DNA from 4 places in the Paenibacillus sp. PK1-4R genome. Region 2 is predicted to be linked to each of the others. Evidence: predicted binding sites of a transcription regulator. Region 2 holds the regulator's gene; each other region holds the start of a gene.
What was found. Region 2 encodes Rex, which represses fermentation and respiration genes when NADH is low (regulators of the CRP and FNR family bind a similar motif). Its sites were predicted from a motif close to TTGTGAAATATTTCACAA; they were not measured.

Region 1: a site for Rex is predicted at 2,224-2,241, ahead of QNO02_RS14830 (cytochrome ubiquinol oxidase subunit I). Genes of this name have one in related genera too.
Region 3: a site for Rex is predicted at 3,048-3,065, ahead of QNO02_RS28510 (cytochrome ubiquinol oxidase subunit I). Genes of this name have one in related genera too.
Region 4: a site for Rex is predicted at 2,857-2,874, ahead of QNO02_RS27905 (formate/nitrite transporter family protein). Genes of this name have one in related genera too.

The regions. Positions count from the first base shown of each region.
Region 1 is NZ_CP126535.1:3,400,471-3,405,775, forward strand. It holds gene QNO02_RS14820 (LysR family transcriptional regulator) at 1-422, opposite strand, end outside; gene QNO02_RS14825 (MFS transporter) at 536-1,930, shown strand; gene QNO02_RS14830 (cytochrome ubiquinol oxidase subunit I) at 2,319-3,683, shown strand; gene QNO02_RS14835 (cytochrome d ubiquinol oxidase subunit II) at 3,683-4,696, shown strand; gene cydD (thiol reductant ABC exporter subunit CydD) at 4,711-5,305, shown strand, end outside.
Region 2 is NZ_CP126535.1:4,351,899-4,357,203, reverse strand. It holds gene dinG (ATP-dependent DNA helicase DinG) at 1-2,414, shown strand, start outside; gene QNO02_RS18765 (redox-sensing transcriptional repressor Rex) at 2,633-3,286, shown strand; gene QNO02_RS18760 (amidohydrolase) at 3,273-4,580, shown strand; gene QNO02_RS18755 (cell wall elongation regulator TseB-like domain-containing protein) at 4,620-5,150, shown strand.
Region 3 is NZ_CP126535.1:6,563,968-6,569,272, reverse strand. It holds gene QNO02_RS28525 (glycosyltransferase family 4 protein) at 1-517, opposite strand, end outside; gene QNO02_RS28520 (glycosyltransferase) at 519-1,514, opposite strand; gene QNO02_RS28515 (tetratricopeptide repeat protein) at 1,511-2,803, opposite strand; gene QNO02_RS28510 (cytochrome ubiquinol oxidase subunit I) at 3,187-4,602, shown strand; gene cydB (cytochrome d ubiquinol oxidase subunit II) at 4,547-5,305, shown strand, end outside.
Region 4 is NZ_CP126535.1:6,420,196-6,425,500, forward strand. It holds gene QNO02_RS27900 (molybdopterin-containing oxidoreductase family protein) at 1-1,457, opposite strand, end outside; gene QNO02_RS27905 (formate/nitrite transporter family protein) at 1,898-2,749, opposite strand; gene QNO02_RS27910 (FAD-dependent oxidoreductase) at 3,125-4,486, opposite strand; gene QNO02_RS27915 (glutathione peroxidase) at 4,999-5,305, opposite strand, start outside.

The DNA of each region.
Region 1 (5,305 bases), 950 kb from region 2:
CAAAAGTCCACCTCGCCTCGATGTAGAAGTCTGGACATGTTTTCTAACGAAACCATTTGCACATGGAACTGAATATCCGGCTTGTTTTTTCGGAATTCCCGCAGTATGCCTGGCAATGTGCTTGCCGTAGTCACCGCCAATTGCAGTGTACCCTGATCCGGGTTGGAGAGGTCAGCGATTTCCCGCTTTCCTTGTTCCAATTCAAATAAGGCTTTTTCAGTTCGTTGAAGAAATGTTCTTCCAAAGTCGTTTAGTCGCAGCTTTCTCCCGATTCGATCAAATAAAGGGACTCCAAGGTCGTCCTCTAATCGTTGTATCGTTTTGCTCAGGGAGGATTGCGTGACATGAAGCTTTCCCGCAGCTTCCGTAACATGTTCGCATCGGGCCACCGTCAGGAAATATTTTAGTTGAAGAAGTTCCATTTGCACCATTCCTTCATTCCTTCTAGTTCATCAAATCATAACATATAATGCGTTGGAATAAATGAATACGTTCAAGTAAGATAACAGCAGAAGAGAGAGAGAGAGGTGCACCAATGAACGTTCGAAATAAAGGATTGATGTTAGCTGTTGGACTTGGAATTATGTTGAATCCGTTGAATTCCTCCATGATTTCGGTGGCAATCTCCAGGCTACAACAAGTGTATCAACTTAATTTTACAGCCGTTTCGTGGATTATTTTATCATTTTACATTGCCAGTGCTGTCGCTCAACCCGTTATGGGCAAGTGTAGTGATTTGTTTGGCCGCAGGAAGATCTTCCTCATGGGTCTTGTTATTGTTTTTGTATCGTCCATGCTAGCTCCGTGGTCTCCCAGTTTTTCGTGGCTCATCGTATTCCGGATCGTTCAATCGATTGGCACAAGCATGATGGTGGCCGTTGGAATGGCGATTGTCAGAATGAACGTGACTGAAAAACAAGCCTCCGCCTTGTCCACCTTGGCTATATTCCTTTCAGGAGCGGCTGCAGTTGGACCTTTTGTTGGTGGAGTATTGATTCATTGGTGGGACTGGCAGAGCATATTCTTCGTTAATATTCCGTTTGTCATGGCAAGCTTTTGGTTCGCCTGGAAAACAATCCCGAAGGACGAGCAATCTCCGTCTATCTCTGGTCACATGTCCATTCGGCAATGGCTTGCGTTAATTGACGCACCAGGTATCCTGATGTTTACGGTAGCTTTGGTGACTCTGCTCATCGGTTTACTTTCAGTAAAATCCACAGGAAATATTTCAACATGGCATCTGCTGACAGGGGGGATCGGGTTAATCGCACTCGTCATGTTCATCCGACATGAATTAAAAGCAGGCACGCCTTTTATCCCTCTGCGCACGTTTGCCACATATCCCGAGATGACTTGGGTGAATGTGCAATACATGCTGGTGAACATCCTGTTTTACGCACTTTTTTTTGGAGTTCCTACGTTTTTGAAGCAGGTACGTCATCTCAACGAAGTTCATACAGGAATGAGCATGCTAGCTTTGGGGTTATGTTCAGTCATTATTGCACCGATCGCAGGACGCTGGATTGACAGATCAGGATCACGGCCAACTCTGATTGTATCCGCTTCTTTAATGACATTTGGCTCTATATTAATCGTTATTATGAATGAAACTTCTCCAATCTTCATTGTCATTGTTGCCTTAGCTTTATTTGGCATAAGTAACGGCCTAAACGCGGTCGGCATGCAAGCTGCTCTGTTCAAAAGCACACCCAAAGAAATGATTGGAGTCGCATCGGGTATTTTTAATACATCACGCTACCTGGGAACCATCTTATCGTCGTTATTAATTGGGATTGTCATGGGAGATACATTTAATGTGACAGGATTTCAGATGCTTGGAATAATCCTTACGATATTAGCTGCATCACTGATCATCATGAGCGTACGTCGTGAGGCAGGTGCGGTGAGTCCGGAGCAAGTAAGCAAGTAAAATAGCGAATCTGCCGTGCGATAGCACGTTTACACCCAATGAATCAATAGCTCCATTGGGTGTATTTTTTGTTTTTCACCAAGTTGTCAGAAAGAGTTGATCCTTTCTTGAACGTTTAGGGTAGAAGACGTGTCTTTGATTGAATTAGGTAAAAATAAAGATATAATAATTTTGATTAATAGGCTTGGTTAGTACTTTAAGTGCATCAATATCAGATTTTAATAGGCATCCAATGCTGGAGCCAACAGGAGTAAACGCAATAAAGGTGTGGCAAGATATCGTCATACCTAACTTTGTGAAATTTTTCGCAACTCTGCATTGAGCTTGGCCGAAGCTGATATTGAATGTTACAAAAATGAACAGAGTTTGAAAGGAGGCAACACAAAGAATGGCTATTGATACGGTGTTATGGAGCAGGCTAGTGACTGGTTTGACGCTGGGATTCCACGTGATTTTTGCAACGCTGGGTGTCGGTGTACCTTTGATGATTGCTATTGCAGAGTTCATCGGCATTCGGAAGAAGGATCACCATTACATACTTATGGCAAAGAGGTGGTCCAGAGGGTTTGTCATATCTGTAGCGGTTGGCGTCGTGACAGGCACAGCGATATCACTGCAGTTGGCCTTGGTATGGCCGAATTTTATGAAGCTGGCCGGGAATGTCATTGCACTGCCACTATTTATGGAAGTGTTCGCATTCTTTTTTGAAGCCATCTTCCTGGGAATTTACTTGTATACGTGGGATCGGTTCAAAAATCCGTATATCCACTGGTTGCTGACTATTCCGATTGTCGCCGGGGCAGGCATGTCTGCTGTTTTTATTACAACAGTGAACGGATTCATGAACCAGCCTGAAGGTTTTGTCATGGAAGCAGGTCAATTCATGGCAGTGAACCCCGTGCAAGCGATGTTGAATAAGGCGACGTTCTCCAAAGTATTCCATGTATTAAGCTCGGCTTATCTGACAGGAGCTGCTCTGTTAGCCGGAATAGCAGCCTTTGCGATGCTGAGAAAAGGAGTGTCGGCCTACCACAAAAAAGGCTTGAATCTCATGATGGCCGTTGTGCTGGTATTCAGTTTATTAAATTCCTTAGCAGGAGATGTATCTGCCAAGTTTTTGGCTGAGCATCAGCCGGAGAAGCTCGCAGCTGCCGAGTGGCATTTCGAGACGGAAAGCGGCGCGGATTTGATTTTTTTGGGATGGCTGAATGCAGAACATGAAATTATAGGCGCTCTTCATTTGCCGAAACTGCTGAGTTTCCTTGCCTTTGGAGACTTTAACGCCGAGGTTACCGGGCTAAACGAATTTCCACCAGATGAACACCCGCCCTTACTTGTGCATTATTTGTTTGATCTAATGGCTGGAATTGGATTTGCTCTACTTGCTATATCAAGTCTGTACTTCCTGTTTGTGTTTTGGAAGAAACGTAATCAGTTTAACAAGTGGATGCTTCGTATGGTTGCACTTAGTGCACCGCTTGCTTTTCTGGCTGTTGAAATGGGCTGGTTCTATGCAGAGATCGGGCGGCAGCCATGGATCATCCGAGGTTATATGCGAGTGGAAGAGGCTGCTACTTCTTCACCGAGTGTAAGAATTTTATTTTTCGTCTTCTTGCTTCTATACATCGTGCTCGGCGTCATCTGTGTTCTCGTATTGAGACGTCTGTTCAATAATAATCCTGCGGAGCTTGAGATGGAGAAATGGTTGGAACAGAAGCATGATCAATCAGCCAAGAAAGGGGATCAGGCCTGATGAGTTATGAATTGATTGGTATATCCGTACTCTGGCTGTTCTTGTACGGCTATCTTATTGTAGCTTCTATTGATTTTGGAGCAGGTTTCTTCGCCTTTTATGCACGCCTGACAAAGCAGGATCACCTGATTAATCGTCTGATCTCCCGTTATCTATCACCTGTCTGGGAGATCACCAATGTATTTTTTGTCTTTTTCTATATTGGCATCGTTGGATTCTTTCCGGATACTGCTTACTATTATGGCTCCGCGCTGCTTGTTCCGGGAAGTATTGCCGTCATTTTACTTGCTATTCGTGGGTCGTTCTATGCTTTCGAGAATTATGGTTCCAAAAATAACGTCGTATATCTGTTTTTATACGGGGCTACCGGGTTGCTTATTCCAGCGTCATTGTCAGTGGCACTGACCCTCTCAGAAGGTGGCTTTATTTTGAAGCAAGGGGATACCGTTTCCCTGGATTACTGGGCGCTGTTTACGAATCCATTATCGTGGAGCATCGTTGGTCTAGCCATCGTGTCCGTATTGTTCATTAGCGGATCATTTCTCACATTTTACGCTTCTCGCGCAGAGGACCATTCGGCATTGAAGCTGATGCGGAACTATGCTTTGTTCTGGAGCACACCGACCATTATTCTCGCGCTGACTGCATTTATATATTTAGGTCAACACAATGAGCGTCATTTTCAAAATATGATGGATTTATGGTGGCTGCTGGCGCTTTCCGTTGCATTTTTCATGATTGCCATGTGGCTGTTATATAACGGACGGCGTTACGGTTTAGCTTTTATATGCATCATGCTGCAATTTTTCACAGCCTTTTTTGCTTACGGGATTGGGCAATATCCTTACATTCTTGATCCACACATCACCATTCAGAGCAGCGCCACACCGCCAGCGATGGGTTTTGCACTAGTCGTTGTGTTTATCGGGGGGCTGTGCCTGTTAATTCCTTCTCTGATTCTGGTCTTCAAACTGTTCCTGTTTGATGCGGATTATGTGAAAGGGAAAAAATAAAGGAGGAGCGTTCAATGAAGAGGAGAGCCAAATCCAATCTGATCTCGCAGCAAATGTCTTTACAACGAAAAAACAGGCTTCTCCTTGCGATCATATCGCTGGCGCTTGGTGTAGCTATAATAAGTCAGGCCACCTTGGTGGCTGAAGCAGTCCAGCGAATCTTTGTAGAGAAAGCTTCCTTTTCATCCGTGGTTCTGTTACTGGGCCTATTGCTGGCTGTCATGGCTGTACGTGCACTATTGTCGTATGGAAACGGGAAAGTGGGCTTGCATATGGCAGCACGCGCCAAGACGAATATGCGAGCATCTGTATTGCAGAAGCTGACCCGCGCTTCCATGCCTTCAACCCTGAGTGGACAGACGGGAGGAAAGGTCAGTGTTGCTTTGGATGCTGTGGATGAAGCCGACAGTTATTTCAGTCAGTACATGCCGCGTATGATGGAAGCCGCGATGATCCCGATTCTGATTCTGGTTGTTACATTTACGCAGCACGCCAACACAGGCTGGATTATGCTATTTACGGCACCGTTTATCCCGCTGTTCATGATCTTGGTTGGGCTCCAAACGAAAAACAAATCAGAAGAAAAATACGCGCAACTGGCTGAGTTTT
Region 2 (5,305 bases):
GTGATGCACTGGCGACAGCCTATGTGCTGCTCAAGTGTCTGGATGAGTTAAAGGAATTACCGCTCATAACGATTCAGCGCCTCAGTGACCTGTTTGCACCAGAAGACAGTGACTTGGGCTGGTTTTTGGACGGAATGCGCAGTGAGAAGGAAGCAGAGCCGATTCAGGATCTGGACGGACATACCTATTACCGTCAGCTTGCTCTTAATGTAAGTGATTGGACTGATATTGGTGCACCACGTGATGAGCGGGAGGGTAACCCCCTCGATGGTGTAAGCTTCGAACAGTTTATGGACCAGGTTCGGGAGAACCTGAAGGATACGCTGGATCATTACGAAGAGCGTGAAGCGCAGACTCAGATGTTCAGCAGTGTAAGGCAAGCCCTGAATGAAGAGAAACATCTCTTGATCGAAGCAGGAACAGGCACCGGTAAATCTCTGGGTTATCTGTTGCCTGCTATTTACGAAAGTGTGAAGCAAGAACAGAAAGTTATGGTCAGCACGCATACGATCAATCTGCAGGAGCAATTGAGAGAGCGAGACATTCCGATGTTGACTCAAGTTGTTCCGTTCCCGTTTAAGGCTGCTGTATTCAAAGGACGTGGACATTACCTGTGCCTGCGCAAATTTGAACACAAAATCAATAAACGTGAGTTCGCCACACCCAAAGAGGATTATTTCACAGCGGCTCAGATGATTGTCTGGCTCACGCAGACCGAAACCGGAGATGATGAGGAACTTAACCTTAGCGGACGCGGAGGGGACTTCTGGGAGACGGTACAGAGCGAATCCGAATCATGTCTGGGAAGATCCTGTCCATGGTTCCGTAAATGTTTCTACCATCGTGCCAAACATGAAGCAGGGTTGTCTGATATCGTAATCACCAATCACTCCAAATTATTTACGGATGTGAAAGCCGCGCATCAGCTACTGCCAGCCTATGAGAGTCTTGTGATCGATGAGGCACATCATCTGGAGGATGTCGCTGGTAAACATCTTGGAATGCATATGAAATATTTCACCTTGGTTCATACCCTGACCCGCCTGTTTAAAGACAGTCGTAATGGTCAGCTGCCTATGCTTCGTTCGCAGTTATCCGGGCATGAAAATTCAGTGCAATGGGGCTCCATGGTGGATCAGATGTTCCCGCTCGCTCTTGAGGTCAAGGAACTGTGGGATCGTATGAGCGATGCCTTGTTCGGTTTGTTGCCTGAACGAAGTGATGCTTCACCGGGAGAGACGGGGCAATTTTCACTGCGTCTGAAAGCTTCTCAGAAACCTGCAAAATGGCAGGAGTTGCAGGATCTGGAGAACCAGATCTATGTGACTCTGGGCGATTTGGTTCGCAAAGGGGACAAATTGCTGCTTGAGGTGAAAGAGGATCAGGATGATTATCAATCAGATAGTCTGATCACGGACATTACAGGATTGCTGAAAGATCTGACCACATTGAAGGAGAATCTACGTTTCTTCATGCGTATGGATGATGCCAAAACGGTGTACTGGATGGAAGCCAGCGGTCAGTTCCGAAGTAAATCTCTTCAGCTGTATGCTGTACCTGTAGATGTCAGTGCACAACTTAAGGATTTATTTTTTGATAAAAAGAAAAGTGTTGTACTTACATCGGCTACGCTTTCGGTAGATAAGTCATTCCAGTTCATGATTGAACAACTTGGCTTGCAGGAAGCTTCCGAGAATAATCGGTTGTTAACTTCGATGCTGCCATCACCTTTCAACTATCGCGATCAGGCACTTCTGGTGATTCCGCGTGATTTCCCGAGTGTGAAGGGCAGTGTGGGTGATGCGCACTTTGTTAATATGCTGGTGCGATCACTCGCAGAGACGGCAATTGCCACGCGTGGACGCATGATGGTTCTGTTTACTTCATACAAGATGTTGCGACAGGTCTATGATCCGCTGAAGGAGGCACTGTCTGGTAACGATATCTCGTTGCTTGGGCAAGGCGTTGACAGTGGAAGCCGCTCCAAGCTGACTCGCAGGTTCCAAGATGCCAAAGCTACGGTACTTCTGGGTACAAGCAGCTTCTGGGAGGGTGTAGATATCCCGGGTGAGGCGCTAACCTGTCTCGCTATTGTGCGACTGCCTTTCCAGCCACCGAATCATCCGTTGGTGGAAGCCAAGAGTGAGCTGCTTCAGGAACAGAAGAAAAATCCGTTCATGAAACTGTCCGTGCCGCAAGCGGTCATTCGTTTCAAGCAGGGATTTGGCCGGTTGGTGCGTACAGCGAAGGACAGAGGAATTGTCATTGTTTATGATACACGGGTGATTGAAGCGTACTATGGTAAATTCTTTTTATATTCTTTACCTGGTCCCAAAATGGAACACATGCTCACGGAGCAGATGGTTCCACGAATTACCGAGTGGTTGGAAAAACCTGCTAATGAACAAAAATAATGGTTGTTTTGTTCGTTATATCATTGCATGACACTATCGTTTGGCGTTAAACTTTATTAGATATTTCCGTATCCGATTAAAGCAGCTGCACGTAAGAACTTATAACCTAAATTACAAGGAGCATTCTGTATAAAATGTCACGTTTATCTTTGAGTTTATACAGGATGCTCATCTTTTCATCTATTATTTTATCGTGGCCTTGGTAAGGGGGAGCAAGAATGAAATCGGATAAAATTTCGGAAGCGGTGGTACGCCGTCTGCCTGTATACTTGCGTTATTTGAACGAGTTGCATCAGCGTGAGGTGGCTACTGTTTCTTCTCAAGAGCTTGGACAGAGGCTGGATCTGAATCCGGCCCAAATTCGTAAAGACCTGGCTTACTTCGGTGATTTTGGTCGTAAAGGAATCGGGTATGATGTATCTTATTTGATTGAGAAAATTCGTCACATTCTCAAAATCGATCAGCAAATTAATGTAGCTCTGGTAGGCGCGGGTAATCTCGGTCAAGCCTTGTCCAACTACAACGCATATCTGAAAGACAACATGAAGATTGTTGCTGTATTTGATGCATATGGACCGAAGATTGGTAGCCAAATCAACAGTTTGACGGTAAAACCAATGAATGAATTGACGGAAGCGGTTAAAACGGAAAACATCCGCATCGGTATTATCACGGTTCCGGATACGGAAGCCCAAAATGTTGCGGATCAGCTTATTGAATCAGGAATTGAAGCGATCCTTAATTTTGCACCAACAATTCTAAAAACACCGCCGCATATCCGCATTCACCATGCTGACTTTACAACGGATCTGCTTAGTTTGGCCTATTACTTGGAGACTGGAAAGGACGACGAGGAAGATGACAACAAATAGATGGGTAATTCACAACGGCAAATTTGCCGTTAATGAAGGCGGCACAACATGGAACGTGGTTCAAGGATATATGGTTGTCGAGGATGACAAGATTGTGCATATTGGTGAGACATTGCCGGATGGAGACAAAAATTGTACCAAAGTGGATGGAAAAGGACTGTTCTTCCTGCCGGGTCTGATCAATACGCATGGTCATGCAGCAATGTCGTTGCTCAGAGGGCACGGAGACGATCTTGCGTTGCAAGTATGGTTGCAGGAAAAGATGTGGCCGATGGAAGCGAAAATGACTTCAGAAGATGTATATTGGGGAACTTCCCTGTCGGTGCTTGAAATGTTGAAAGGCGGAACTACAGCTTTCCTGGACATGTACGATCACATGGATCAAGTTGCCAAAGTTGTGGAGCAATCAGGCGTTAGAGCAGCACTGGCACGTGGTGTAATCGGGCTGTGCTCGGAAGAAGAGCAACTGCGGAAGCTGGAGGAGTCGGCAGCGTTTGCACGTGAGTGGAATGGACAGGCAGATGGTCGCATTACAACCGTAATCTCGCCACATGCACCATATACATGCCCTCCTGACTACATAGAGAAGCTTGTGCAGGTTGCGAACGACCTGAACCTTCCTCTCCATACACATATGTCTGAAACGCTTCGTGAAGTGGAGCAGAACGTGGCTGATTATGGACTGCGTCCTGTGGCACATCTGGAGAAACTGGGCTTTTTCTCCCGTCCATCCCTGGTTGCACATGCGGTGCATCTGAATGACGAAGAGATTGAAATTTTGGCCCGTCATGATGTGGCTGTATCCCATAACCCGGGAAGTAACCTGAAACTCGCTTCCGGTGTTGCGCGGGTTCCTGCGTTACTGAAAGCAGGAGTTACCGTGTCACTCGGAACAGACGGACCGGCAAGCAACAACAACCTGGATATGTTCGAGGAAATGAGACTGGCTGCATTGATCCACAAAGGTGTATCTGGTGACCCGACGGCAGTGCCAGCAGGCGAAACGTTACTCCTCGGAACGTCATACGGTGCCAAATCCATCTTCTTGAACAATACCGGAGCACTCCAGGTTGGCATGAAGGCTGATTTTATCGCTTTGGACATTGAACAGGCACATTTCTATCCACATACAGACCTGATCTCGCATACCATCTACTCGGCTTCTGCCAAAGATGTAGAGCACGTATGGGTGGATGGGAAACAAGTGGTGAAACACGGCGAATGTCTGACGCTGGATGAAGAGCGCATTTTGCGTGAGTCTCAATTGGCATTTGATGGTCTGCTTGCTCGTTAATTGCAGGACAGAGCATCATAGGGAAAGGAAGTTCGGCTTTTGAAGAAAAAAAAGAAGTGGATATGGATTTCGCTGCTTGCACTGGTTCTGATTCTGTTTGGACTTCAGCGTTATTACGTCTATGTCACACAGGACCAACGTAAGGAAGAAGCGCTCGCCATACAAGCAGCACAGAAGCAACTGGGCATTACATCCTATGATGAATTGCGCAAGTACATCTGGGGAGACAAAGAAGGCTCTGACAACATCTACTGGACACTGATCGGTAAAAATAAGGATAACCAGGATGTTATGGTCTGGGTTAAATTCGATGCAAACAATCAACCGGCTAAGGGTGCAAACGCTGTACACAGTGAGCTGCTGCAGAATGGCATGTCCGAAGCGCAGATCCGCAATCGCTTCAGTTCTGAAGTTCCTGCCGGCGAGATTAAGCGAATCATGCCCGGAGTTGTGAATGGAATATATGTGTGGCAAGTGTATTATAAAGACGGTACGCATAACCACTATCGCTTTTATCGTTTTAGCAACGGAGAACAGGTGGACCTGGTCTACACACTCCCGAACAGCTAGAACAAATAGAGTGACATAACTAGAGAATTAGAGAAATGAAAGAACCGGCAGACGGATATCCGACTGAACCGGTTCTTTGTGTTGTCTGTAAACATTTTTGATTTAAATAGTTAAAATTAATAATTTATTCATATTTTCGCCTTCGAAAATGTATA
Region 3 (5,305 bases), 2.2 Mb from region 2:
CCACCGCATTGGGAATCAGGACAACCTGTCTTGGATCGGTATAGGTGCATGCAGCTCGGCAAAAGGTCTGGAAATGAGAATCCACGGATACAATGCGCACGAGTCCATCCAGAGCCAGTTGAATATGTTCCGCCACTTGTTGTTTGGTCTCCAGTGGAAGTCCGGGACGATCCCAGTTAATGCCGTGACAGATGCCAAGACTGCCGGGTTTGTAGGTGATGGGTTGCCACAGACAGCTGGCATAGATCACTGGGCCGCGCGCTGCTGCTGCCATCCGGTCAAAGGCTTCCGGTACATTATCCATGTCGTACGAATAACCAAATACGTCAATCTGCTCCGTCCGAGTCTGGAATGCTTCAAAATAGGACAGCTGATGAACCTCGGGAATATGCCCGAGTCCTCGGATGACACTGCACAGATCCAGAATGTAGCGTTCCAGTCCACCCCCAAATACACGACCGAATTCCCGGTTGTACCCGTCGGTGAAACTATGCGTCAGAATACTTACCACGCCCATCTCACGGTCCCTCCTTCCAGGGAATCAGCCGAGGTTCCGGATCGAGAATAGACTCGTAATGTGCAAGATTGCCCCACTCACCGCTAGGATCAATGCGCTTGTAACGCAAATATTTACGAACCCGGTCCTCCAGACTGCCTGCCCAGCCGAGATGCTGAACCTTCAGTTCCGTACTGACTCCAGGCAACACAGTGCAGGACAAGGGAAGACGGGGAACATGATGATTCTGTTGTGGATAAAAATAAGGATATCCAGGCATATACCGTACAAGTGAAGCCGTATGCCGTTTATGCAGACACCAAAGTTCATCTTCCCGGTAGTGGGTCCGGCCACCCCACATGTCGTAGAAACGAAATGCAAACCAGTCTGCATATTCCTGATTAATCAGAGTGCGTATGGCTTTCTTGGCCTCTAAGCTGTACAGCTCATCCGCATCAACTGAGAGCAACCAGTCGGGACATGTTCCCGCAGCAGCTTGCCATAAGGTGTTGCGAAGGCGCCATTCCTCGGCGAACAGTGGTTTCTCCAATACCTCCAGACGGACTACCTTCGAATAGGCTTTGCATATGTCCGGTGTTCCGTCTGTGCTGGCATCGTCTACAATGACGATCTCATCCACGAACTCACTCAGATCATGCAATACTTCTTCAAGGTATCGGCCACGTTCGTTGCGAACCTGGAGCATGGCGGTCAGCTTGTTACCTTTGTTTTTGCGAACCCGACGAATGGAGAAGGGCTCTTTGAATACACTTGTTTCCTCTTGTGTTATAGCTGCATTCTGTTCTGCCTGACCTTGTGAATCACCCCAGTGATGCACTTGGCTTCGGATGTCCTGTGTTGGTTGTGCATGATCCGGGGTGTGATCTCCATTTTCCAATGCGTCTGTATGTGTTCGATCGACTGTTTCGGTTGGCGTGTAAGTGGTTTCGGTTCGGATATCCCTGTGCACCATTGGCCCATTCAACTGTTGTCTACGCTTCTTCGGGTCCAGCATCATGGCACCTCCCCAAGCAATTGCTGTACAGCATAATCCAACAACTCCAGTTCGACAATCCGGGCGAGCGCATCTTCATCCTCCAGTGCCGTTTCGAGAAAATGTCGGACTGCCCCGTGCCGTTCCCCTCGCAGTGCCAGCGCACTGCCGGATAATTGCTGATAATCCCGGCGACTGGCATCATCCTGAATATCGACTGCATGCACCAGAGCCAGTGCCTCTTCCACACGTCCTGTCTCCTGATAAATGCGGAATTTCCAATGTCTCGCCGTTTCTCCGCCAAGTTCGTCCAGGATACGCAGGGCGTTTCCGTAATCATCGTTCATACGCAGTAGTTCCGCTCGTACAAGTTGATCTTCTCCTGCCTCAAGCCAGCGACATAACTGTTCATAATGATGCCGTTCTTGTTCATCTGCTGCACTAATTCCGTACACCCGCAGGGCGTCCTCCAACTGTCCGGCCCGGGCATGAATGGCAGACAGGAATCGATAATGGGAAACCACACAATCACTGCGACCGTTCATGACCGCGTGGGTGAAGGCCTCTTGCAGCGAATGGACGGCCCGCCGATCTTCAAGCAAGTACTCATAGGCTGCCAGCAAAAAGGATATCGTCTCATGTGGGCCTGCTTTGGCTCGGAGCTGTCGGTAGAAGTCGGCACGTACACTGCATTGAAGCAGGCTGACGCTATCCGAAGTGCCTGACAAGACCTGCCGCAGCGCATGCAGGAAGAACAGTTCGTAGTCCCGGAGAGGGACTTCGAGATCATCCTTTTGCATCGTACCCGCAGGTGCAGGGTCTTCGCCGCCCAGCCAGATAACACGTACGCCTTGGAATAACAGCTTCATATAACGTGTCTCGGAGGATGTGCCTACCAGATCGGCGATGCCGACCAGTTTGGAAATACTGCTCTCCCATAGGGGAGAAGATGATTCTTCCCCAGCAGGCTCAGGGAGCAGGGCGATACATAGCTCCGGCTCCAGCGAGGCTGTAGCCATTAGCCAGTAGGGATGGGCGACTACGGCTACGGTGCGAGGTTCCAGCAATAGCTGCTCGGCTTCAGGGAGGGAGATGACGGTAATGACCGGAGGTACATCTTCTGTTTGCGTCAGGCTGCTGACATAGTAGACCTCTCCCTCGATCGACAGCAGTGCAGCAATATCGGGATAGGGAAAGGATGACCAGCCACCTTTGCGAGGGAAGAGAACATATCGGACAGGGGGCTGTGTTGTGCTGGCCTTATCCAGGCTGGCTTCGGTGTCTTCACCTGGCAGTGGTGCAGGTTTTTCCATGAAAAGTTCACCTCACCTTGACTGTAATATGGAGCGTCATTCGCTCTGCATGTACTGCATGCTTTCACTTCATATGTAAAGCCCTCACGGTACTTCGCATGATATGCCTGAGACTAACATATGGGCATTCCGTCCCAAACATGAGTATCTTCCATGAATAGATGAAGTTGGCAAGCTATGATAATAGGCTGAATTTTATCTTTTGTGTGACCAGGATCACTTTTTTTTGCTCTAGAGACGAAGATTGTGATAATTCTCACATGTATAAAATAGGTAATCTGGCACAATACGTTCATCAACGTATTTGGCGGACAGACAGCGAAGGTGCAGCTTCAATGCCAGATACGCATACTGCGAAGTGAACAGAAAGAAGGGGTAACGGTATGGATCCGATTATGTTATCGCGTATCCAATATGCACTTACAACGATTTTCCATTTCTTTTTTGTCCCGCTATCCATCGGTCTTGTACTGTTGGTTGCAATCATGGAGACGTTGTACGTTGTTAAGGGTAAGGAGATCTACAAAACGATGGCCAAGTTCTGGGGCAAGCTGTTCCTGATTAACTTTGCCGTCGGGGTTGTCACAGGTATTCTGCAAGAATTCCAGTTTGGCATGAACTGGTCCGAGTACTCTCGGTTTGTGGGAGACGTGTTTGGTGCGCCACTGGCTATTGAAGCGCTACTAGCGTTTTTTATGGAGTCTACATTTATTGGGTTGTGGATATTCGGATGGGATCGTTTGTCCAAAAAAGTGCATCTGGCCTGCATCTGGCTGGTGTTTGTCGGCACATTCCTGTCCGCGCTGTGGATTCTGGCAGCCAATTCATTTATGCAACATCCTGTCGGGTTTGAGATTAACAACGGCCGAGCCGAGATGAATGATTTCTTTGCACTCATCACAAATGGTCAGCTTCTCGTCGAGTTCCCACATACAATCTTTGGGGCATTGATGACAGGGGCTTTCGTCGTAACCGGGATTAGTGCCTACAAATTGATGAAAAAGCAAGATGTGGAGATCTTCCGCAAATCGTTTAATATTGCGATCATTATCGCTCTTGTTTCTTCATTCGGCGTCGCATTCTCGGGTCACTTCCAGGCGCAATATCTGGTGGAGACACAGCCGATGAAGATGGCAGCCAGTGAGGGCACATGGACAACGACAGAAGATCCGGCGCCATGGACGGTGGTCGCTTTTATCGATCCGGATAAACAGGAGAGTACGGGTGAGATCAAAATCCCTGGATTGCTCAGTTACCTGTCCTACAGCAAGTTCTCCGGTAGTGTCAAAGGCATGAAGGAGCTTCAAGCGGAGTATGAACAGACGTATGGACCGGGGGACTATATCCCGCCAGTACGGACAACGTTCTGGAGTTTCCGTATCATGATTGCAGCGGGGGGTTTGATGATTGCACTGGCGCTATACGGTACGTTCCTAGCCATGCGTAAGAAGCTGGAGGTCGCTGGGAAGTGGTTTATGCGTCTGATGGTATTTGCCATATCCTTGCCGTTTATCGCCAATACATCAGGTTGGATTATGACCGAGGTTGGAAGACAGCCATGGACGGTATTTGGTTATATGACCACCGAAGCCGGAGTCTCACCGAATGTATCCGCAGGAATGATCCTGTTCTCGACCATTGCGTTCACAGCTGCGTATACGGTTCTCGGTATCGTGATGGTATACCTGTTCGTACGTGAGATCAAGGCAGGGCCGTTTGCGGTCGAGAAGCCAGAAGATCACGATGAATCGGCCGATCCGTTCGGCGTGGATGGAGGTTATTCCGTTGTCACTAAGTGAGTTGTGGTTTTTGCTGATTGCCGTATTGTTTGTTGGTTTTTTCTTTTTGGAAGGATTTGATTTTGGTGTGGGGATGTCTACAGGCATTATTGCCAAAACAGACCGTGAACGCCGGACCCTGATTAACTCGATCGGTCCGTTCTGGGATGGTAATGAAGTATGGCTGATTACGGCGGGGGGCGCGATGTTTGCTGCCTTCCCGCACTGGTATGCGACGTTGTTCAGTGGTTTTTACCTGCCACTTGTGGTGGTGTTACTCGCCTTGATTGGCCGCGGAGTTGCTTTCGAATTCCGCAGTAAAATGAAACAGCAGCGCTGGCGCAAAACGTGGGACATCATCATTGTTGTCTCCAGTGCGCTCTTGCCGTTCCTGTTCGGCGTGGTCTTTGCCACGTTGATGAAAGGTCTGCCCATTGATGGGGAGATGCAGTTGCGTGCAGGATTCCTCGATATTGTTAATCCGTACACCGTGATTGGTGGCTTGAGTGTAACCCTGCTGTGTCTGGTTCATGGATTGCTGTTTGCATCACTACGAACAGTAGGTGATCTCAGAGAGCGTGCCTTGAAGACAGCGCAAAAATTGATGCTGCCGCTGGCTGCACTGCTCGCCGTTTACGCGTTAATGACGTATTTCATGACCGATGTATTCGCCGTACGCGGCTGGGCTCTTTGGATCATGGTTGTACTTGGCGCAGTTTCGCTT
Region 4 (5,305 bases), 2.1 Mb from region 2:
ATCATCTGTTCCGGCGTTTCTCCGAAGATTGCAGGATCGTACCCCATAGCCTGCCCAAGCAGTGAGAACAGTTCCACATTGCTCTTGCTCTCCCCAATCGGTGCAATTACCGGCTCTTGCAGATGAACGTACTGATGCCAATAAGAGGTGTACAGGTCCGTCGCTTCAAATGAAGATGTGGCTGGTAATACGATATCTGCATATTTCGCCGTATCCGTCATGAACAGATCATGCACAACCGTGAACAGATCTTCCCGTGCAAAACCTCGCTCCACCCGCTCAGTATCCGGTGCCACCACCAGTGGATTGCTGCAGTAGACCATCATCGCCCGGATTGGCTGCTCTGCTTCCAGTAACGCTTCACCAATCCGATTCATGTTCACTACTCGCGGCTCCGGATTCTGCCGCAGCTCCGGACGTTCCAGCGCGTCGCTATTCGTGCTCGCGTAGCTGTTCGTGCGAACAGCACCGCCGCCTTGCTTCAGCCATTGCCCTGTAATGGCAGGCAGACAAGCAACGCTACGCACGTTCATTCCCCCATTATCATGGTGCTGGAGGCCATTGCCGATGTGAATATGGGCTGCCTGTGCGTTGCCGTATAGTTCAGCCAGCTCCACAATGGTTTCCTCCGGCACGCCCGTAATGCGTGCAACACGTTCAGGGGTGTAACTGCGGACATGATCACGTAGTGCCTCATGACCTATCGTATACTTTTGCATAAACGCTTCATCCGTCAGTCCCCGTTCGAACAGCACATGCATCAATCCCAGCGCCAGTGCACTGTCCGTGCCCGGATACAGCGGGATAAACCAGTCGCCCCATTGGGCGGTACGATTGCGATGAACGTCGATTACGACGATCTTGGCGCCTTTCTTACGGGCTTTCTCCGCTAAAACGACCTGATGCATATTCGTACTGACGATATTACCGCCCCATACCAGGATGAGATCCGCATGCTCCGTATCTTCCGGCACCGTACCCCGGTTGGCGCCCATCGTATATTTCCAGCCAGTATTTCCAGCGGCATTACAGATTGTCTGCTCCAGCACACTCGCACCTAGCGCATTGAAGAAACGTCGATCCATGCCGTCTACACCAAGAATGCCCATGTTACCGTAAAAGCTGTAAGGCAGGATGCTCTCCGGGCCGTAGGTTTCGGACAATGCAGTGAATTTGGTCGTAATCTCGTGAATCGCTTCATCCCAACTGATTCGTTCGAACTTGCCTTCACCTTTGGCTCCTACACGTTTCATCGGATATTGTAGACGCTCGGGGTGATACACCCGCTCAGTCATATTTCTAACTTTATTACAGATGGCACCCTTGGTTATCGGATGATCCGGATTGCCTGCCACCTTCACAATTTTGCCGTTCTCTTTATGTAATAACAGACCACAAGTGTCCGGACAGTCGAGCGGGCACACCGCCGCAAATACACCATTCTCCTGATCGATCATCGTAAGGCTCCCCTCTTTAAAAGCTATCCCTATATCATATCTTCTTCGAGGTTAGCGCGTAAAGAGAACAGTATGTTTTTGCTTCATATTCGCCACTATAGCGGCTTTAAATTATTTTCAAAAAATGTTTTTGAGTTTGATTCAACTTCAGAATTCAGGGGTAAATTAAAAATAAGGCATTAGGCTAGTGTTTCCCCACTTCCTCCTCATGCCATATCATGGACCACTCCCGAAATTCGCCATGAACAGGTTTCGTTCCCCCGAACCTTGTCATGGCGAATTTATTTTGCGTTAAAATCCACAAGGACCCCATACCAAAAAAACGATCCCGCCTTGCTCCATCACAGCATATTCGCCATGAATCGAACAAGACCAGAATCGTCTTTACTTCTACATGAATGTTCCATTACCCATGTATACATACGTGTATATATGCCCCGCTACGCCTGCTTGCTCCACATCGCTCTGCCTTCCGTCTCCACAGCTTCGATCGACGTTGCTACCTCCGGTTTCACTTTCGGCTCAGCTTGGCGCAGGTACACCACCCAATAGGCTGCAGCTACAAACAGAGCACCTCCAGTCAGATTCCCGAGCCATACCGGAATGAAATTCATCACATATTGACCCCACGAATAATGTCCTTCGAAGATTGCCGCCGGAATGAGGAACATATTGGCCACAACGTGCTGAAATCCAATGGCCACAAATGCCATCGTTGGAAACCAAATGCCCAGTACCTTGCCACTCATCGTATCCGATGCATAAGATAGCCACACGGCCAGCGCGACCAGCCAGTTACAGCCGATGCCAGAGATGAAAGCTTGCAAGAAGCCGTCATGCAGCTTGTGCCCAGCCATATCCACCACTTTAGCCAGATATACACCCTCTCCGGTCAGACCAAGCACATGTCCAAACGCGTACGCGACAAACAAAGCTCCAACAAAGTTACCAATCGTCACTAAGGTTAGATTTTTCAACATATTACCTACGGATAACTTTCGAGCAATCGTCGCGAGTGGAACTGCCATCATGTTACCTGTCAGCAACTCGCCACCACCGATGAGCACCAAGATTAGTCCCACCGGGAACACTGCTGCACCAATCAGATTGACCAGACTCCCCCACTCAGCTGGCGCAGAAGCAATCACCCGAATATCCAATAGAAAACCCAGCGCAATAAAAGCCCCTGCCAGAAAACTAAGCACCAGTACAGAAGACACCGGATATTGAGCCTTCTTCATACCTGTTTGCGCCGTATATTGTGCAACCTCAAGAGGTGTTTTTGCTGCCATATCATTCACCCTCTCCTTCATTGTTCATCGTTTGGGAAAACTACCCGAATTTCATTGTTATGCGTTGAATGCTATATCTCAATTGTATCTTGGTACTGCGTGAAACTTTGTGCAAATTATCACAATGTTATTCAAAAATATGCTTTAAGAGCGTCTTTAAATAGTTAAGTCAGCAAAAGTATAGAAAAGCCTTTTATAGCTAAAAAACCAAAAAAAAGACTGACGATATACTCGCCAGTCTTCTCTTACCTTTATAATCGTCCGCCTTGTTTCGTAATCCTGGCAGTTATTGTACACCTCATATTTACGGACAAGCATGACTTATCTTTGTATGGCGTTTATCATGCTCGCTGTTCAACCATCTATTCTGCTTGCTTACACCATTGCTGGTGCTTTTACTTCTACCGGTGGCAGTGCTTGCAGACCAGCCGTGTTCAGGAAGTTCCATGGTTTGTTGTAATGTGGCTGGAAGAAAAAGTCGATGAAGGCCAGCTCATCTACGGTCATGTTGTTTTGGATGCAGACCGAGATCGTATTAATCGATTGGGTCAGATCAACCTGAGACATCACCTGTGCTCCAACGATCCGACGAGTAGCCTGCTCATATACCACTTTAAGCAACAGTTTCTCAGCCGTTGGCATGAACTCCGGACGGTAGCTGTCTTCCAGTAAGACAGCTTCCACAATCAAACCTTCGTCAGCAGCAGACATTTCCGTCATTCCTGTACCTGCGATATTTTGCTCATAAATTTTGATACCGGATGTTCCTTGTGTACCCATGTATGGTGTCGTAGGACGAACCAGGTTGCGGGCTACAAGTGTACCCATCCGTACGGCGTTGGTTGCCAGCGGAATGTAAGATGCTTTGCCTGTTGGGTTGTAATGAATAGCACAGCTGTCACCCGCAGCGAAGATGTCTTTTTGACTGGTTTGCATATATTTATCCACGATGATTGCGCCGTTTGGCAGCATATCCACTTGGCCTTTGAGCAGCTCTGTATTTGGACGGAAACCAATGCACAGAATAACCAGATCGGTTTCAAACTCTCCTTTGGACGTGATCACTTTAGTCACTTTGCCATTTTCACCAGTAAACTTCTGTACCGTTTGACCAAGAGCCAGCTTGATGCCGCGTCCAGTCAACGTATCTTCGATCGCATCCGTGAACTCAGGGTCCAGGTATTTGTTCAAAATCCGGTCCACACTGTCGATCAGGGTAACTTCTTTACCGTTCATCTGGAAAGCTTCCACCAGCTCTACGCCGATATATCCTGCACCTACAACAGTAACACGTTTGGCATCTTTGGCTTTTTCAATAATCGTGTTGGAATGATTGTAGTTTTTGCAAAGTAAAATATTATCCATCTCGATGCCTTCAAGCTTCGGAACGACAGGCCATGACCCCGTTGTCACGATCAGTTTGTCAAACGTATCTTCAAATTCTTCCCCAGTTTTCAGGTTTTTAGCCTGAAGGGTATGGCCCTTGGCATCTACTGCTGTTACTTCATGAAGCATCTTGGTCTCAACACCAAGCTCTGCCAATTGATTAGGCGAAGAATAGAACAAACCGTCAGGGTCTTTCACAACCCCACCTACGTAGAGCGCAATACCACAAGATAGGAAGGAGATATTGTCATTGCGCTCATACACCGTGATGGTAGCATTCGGGTACAATTTGGCGGTATTTACGATGGCTGCGGTTCCTGCGTGTGTACATCCGATAACTGCGATTTTCATTAAAAGTTCCTCCTCGAAATATATAAATGAGTTTGAATATAACGTTATTTTGGTTGTGAAATATTTCACTTCTTATTCGAAACTGTGTATGTGATTTATTTCACTTTACACACTCATTATAATGTGATATTTTTCACATTGCAATAGGTTGTGCAAAAAAATTTTGTCGAAAGAGGTTACTTCCCTGTATTTAAGCCTTTCTTCCCTTCATTGTATTGAATTCATTGTCCCCGGATATGGGTCGGTTTATGCTATGTAATGGCTTCCTCAATCCCTGTATAAACGCAGTATGGACGTATAAAGTTAGAGTTCTCTCCCACATTCATCTTTTACTTGTACAACATAAATGCATTCCATTTCCGCTACAGTGTTAATTTTTAAATTGGTAAACGCTCACAAATTGCTCCTGAAGCCAACCCCTACCTGTGAAGAGAATGTAGCCACTCTATATAAAATAATCAAAGAAGCCTATCCTTGCACATGCAAGGACAGGCTTCTCAAACGTTCATGTATTAACCGAGCAATTTCTCGATATCTGCAATCATTGTCTCCGGAGATTCTTTTGGTTCAACACGACCTACCACTTCACCTTCACGGTTAACAAGGAACTTGGTGAAGTTCCATTGGATGTCGCTTGTTTCACCTACGCCAGGTTGTTGCTCCTTCAGGTATTGGAACAGGGGATGAGTGTCCTCACCATTCACATCTACCTTGGCAAACACCGGGAAATTCACACCATAGTTAATCTGGCAAAATGATTCCGCTTCCTCACTTGTACCTGGCTCCTGCCCTCCAAACTGGTTACAAGGGAAACCCAGT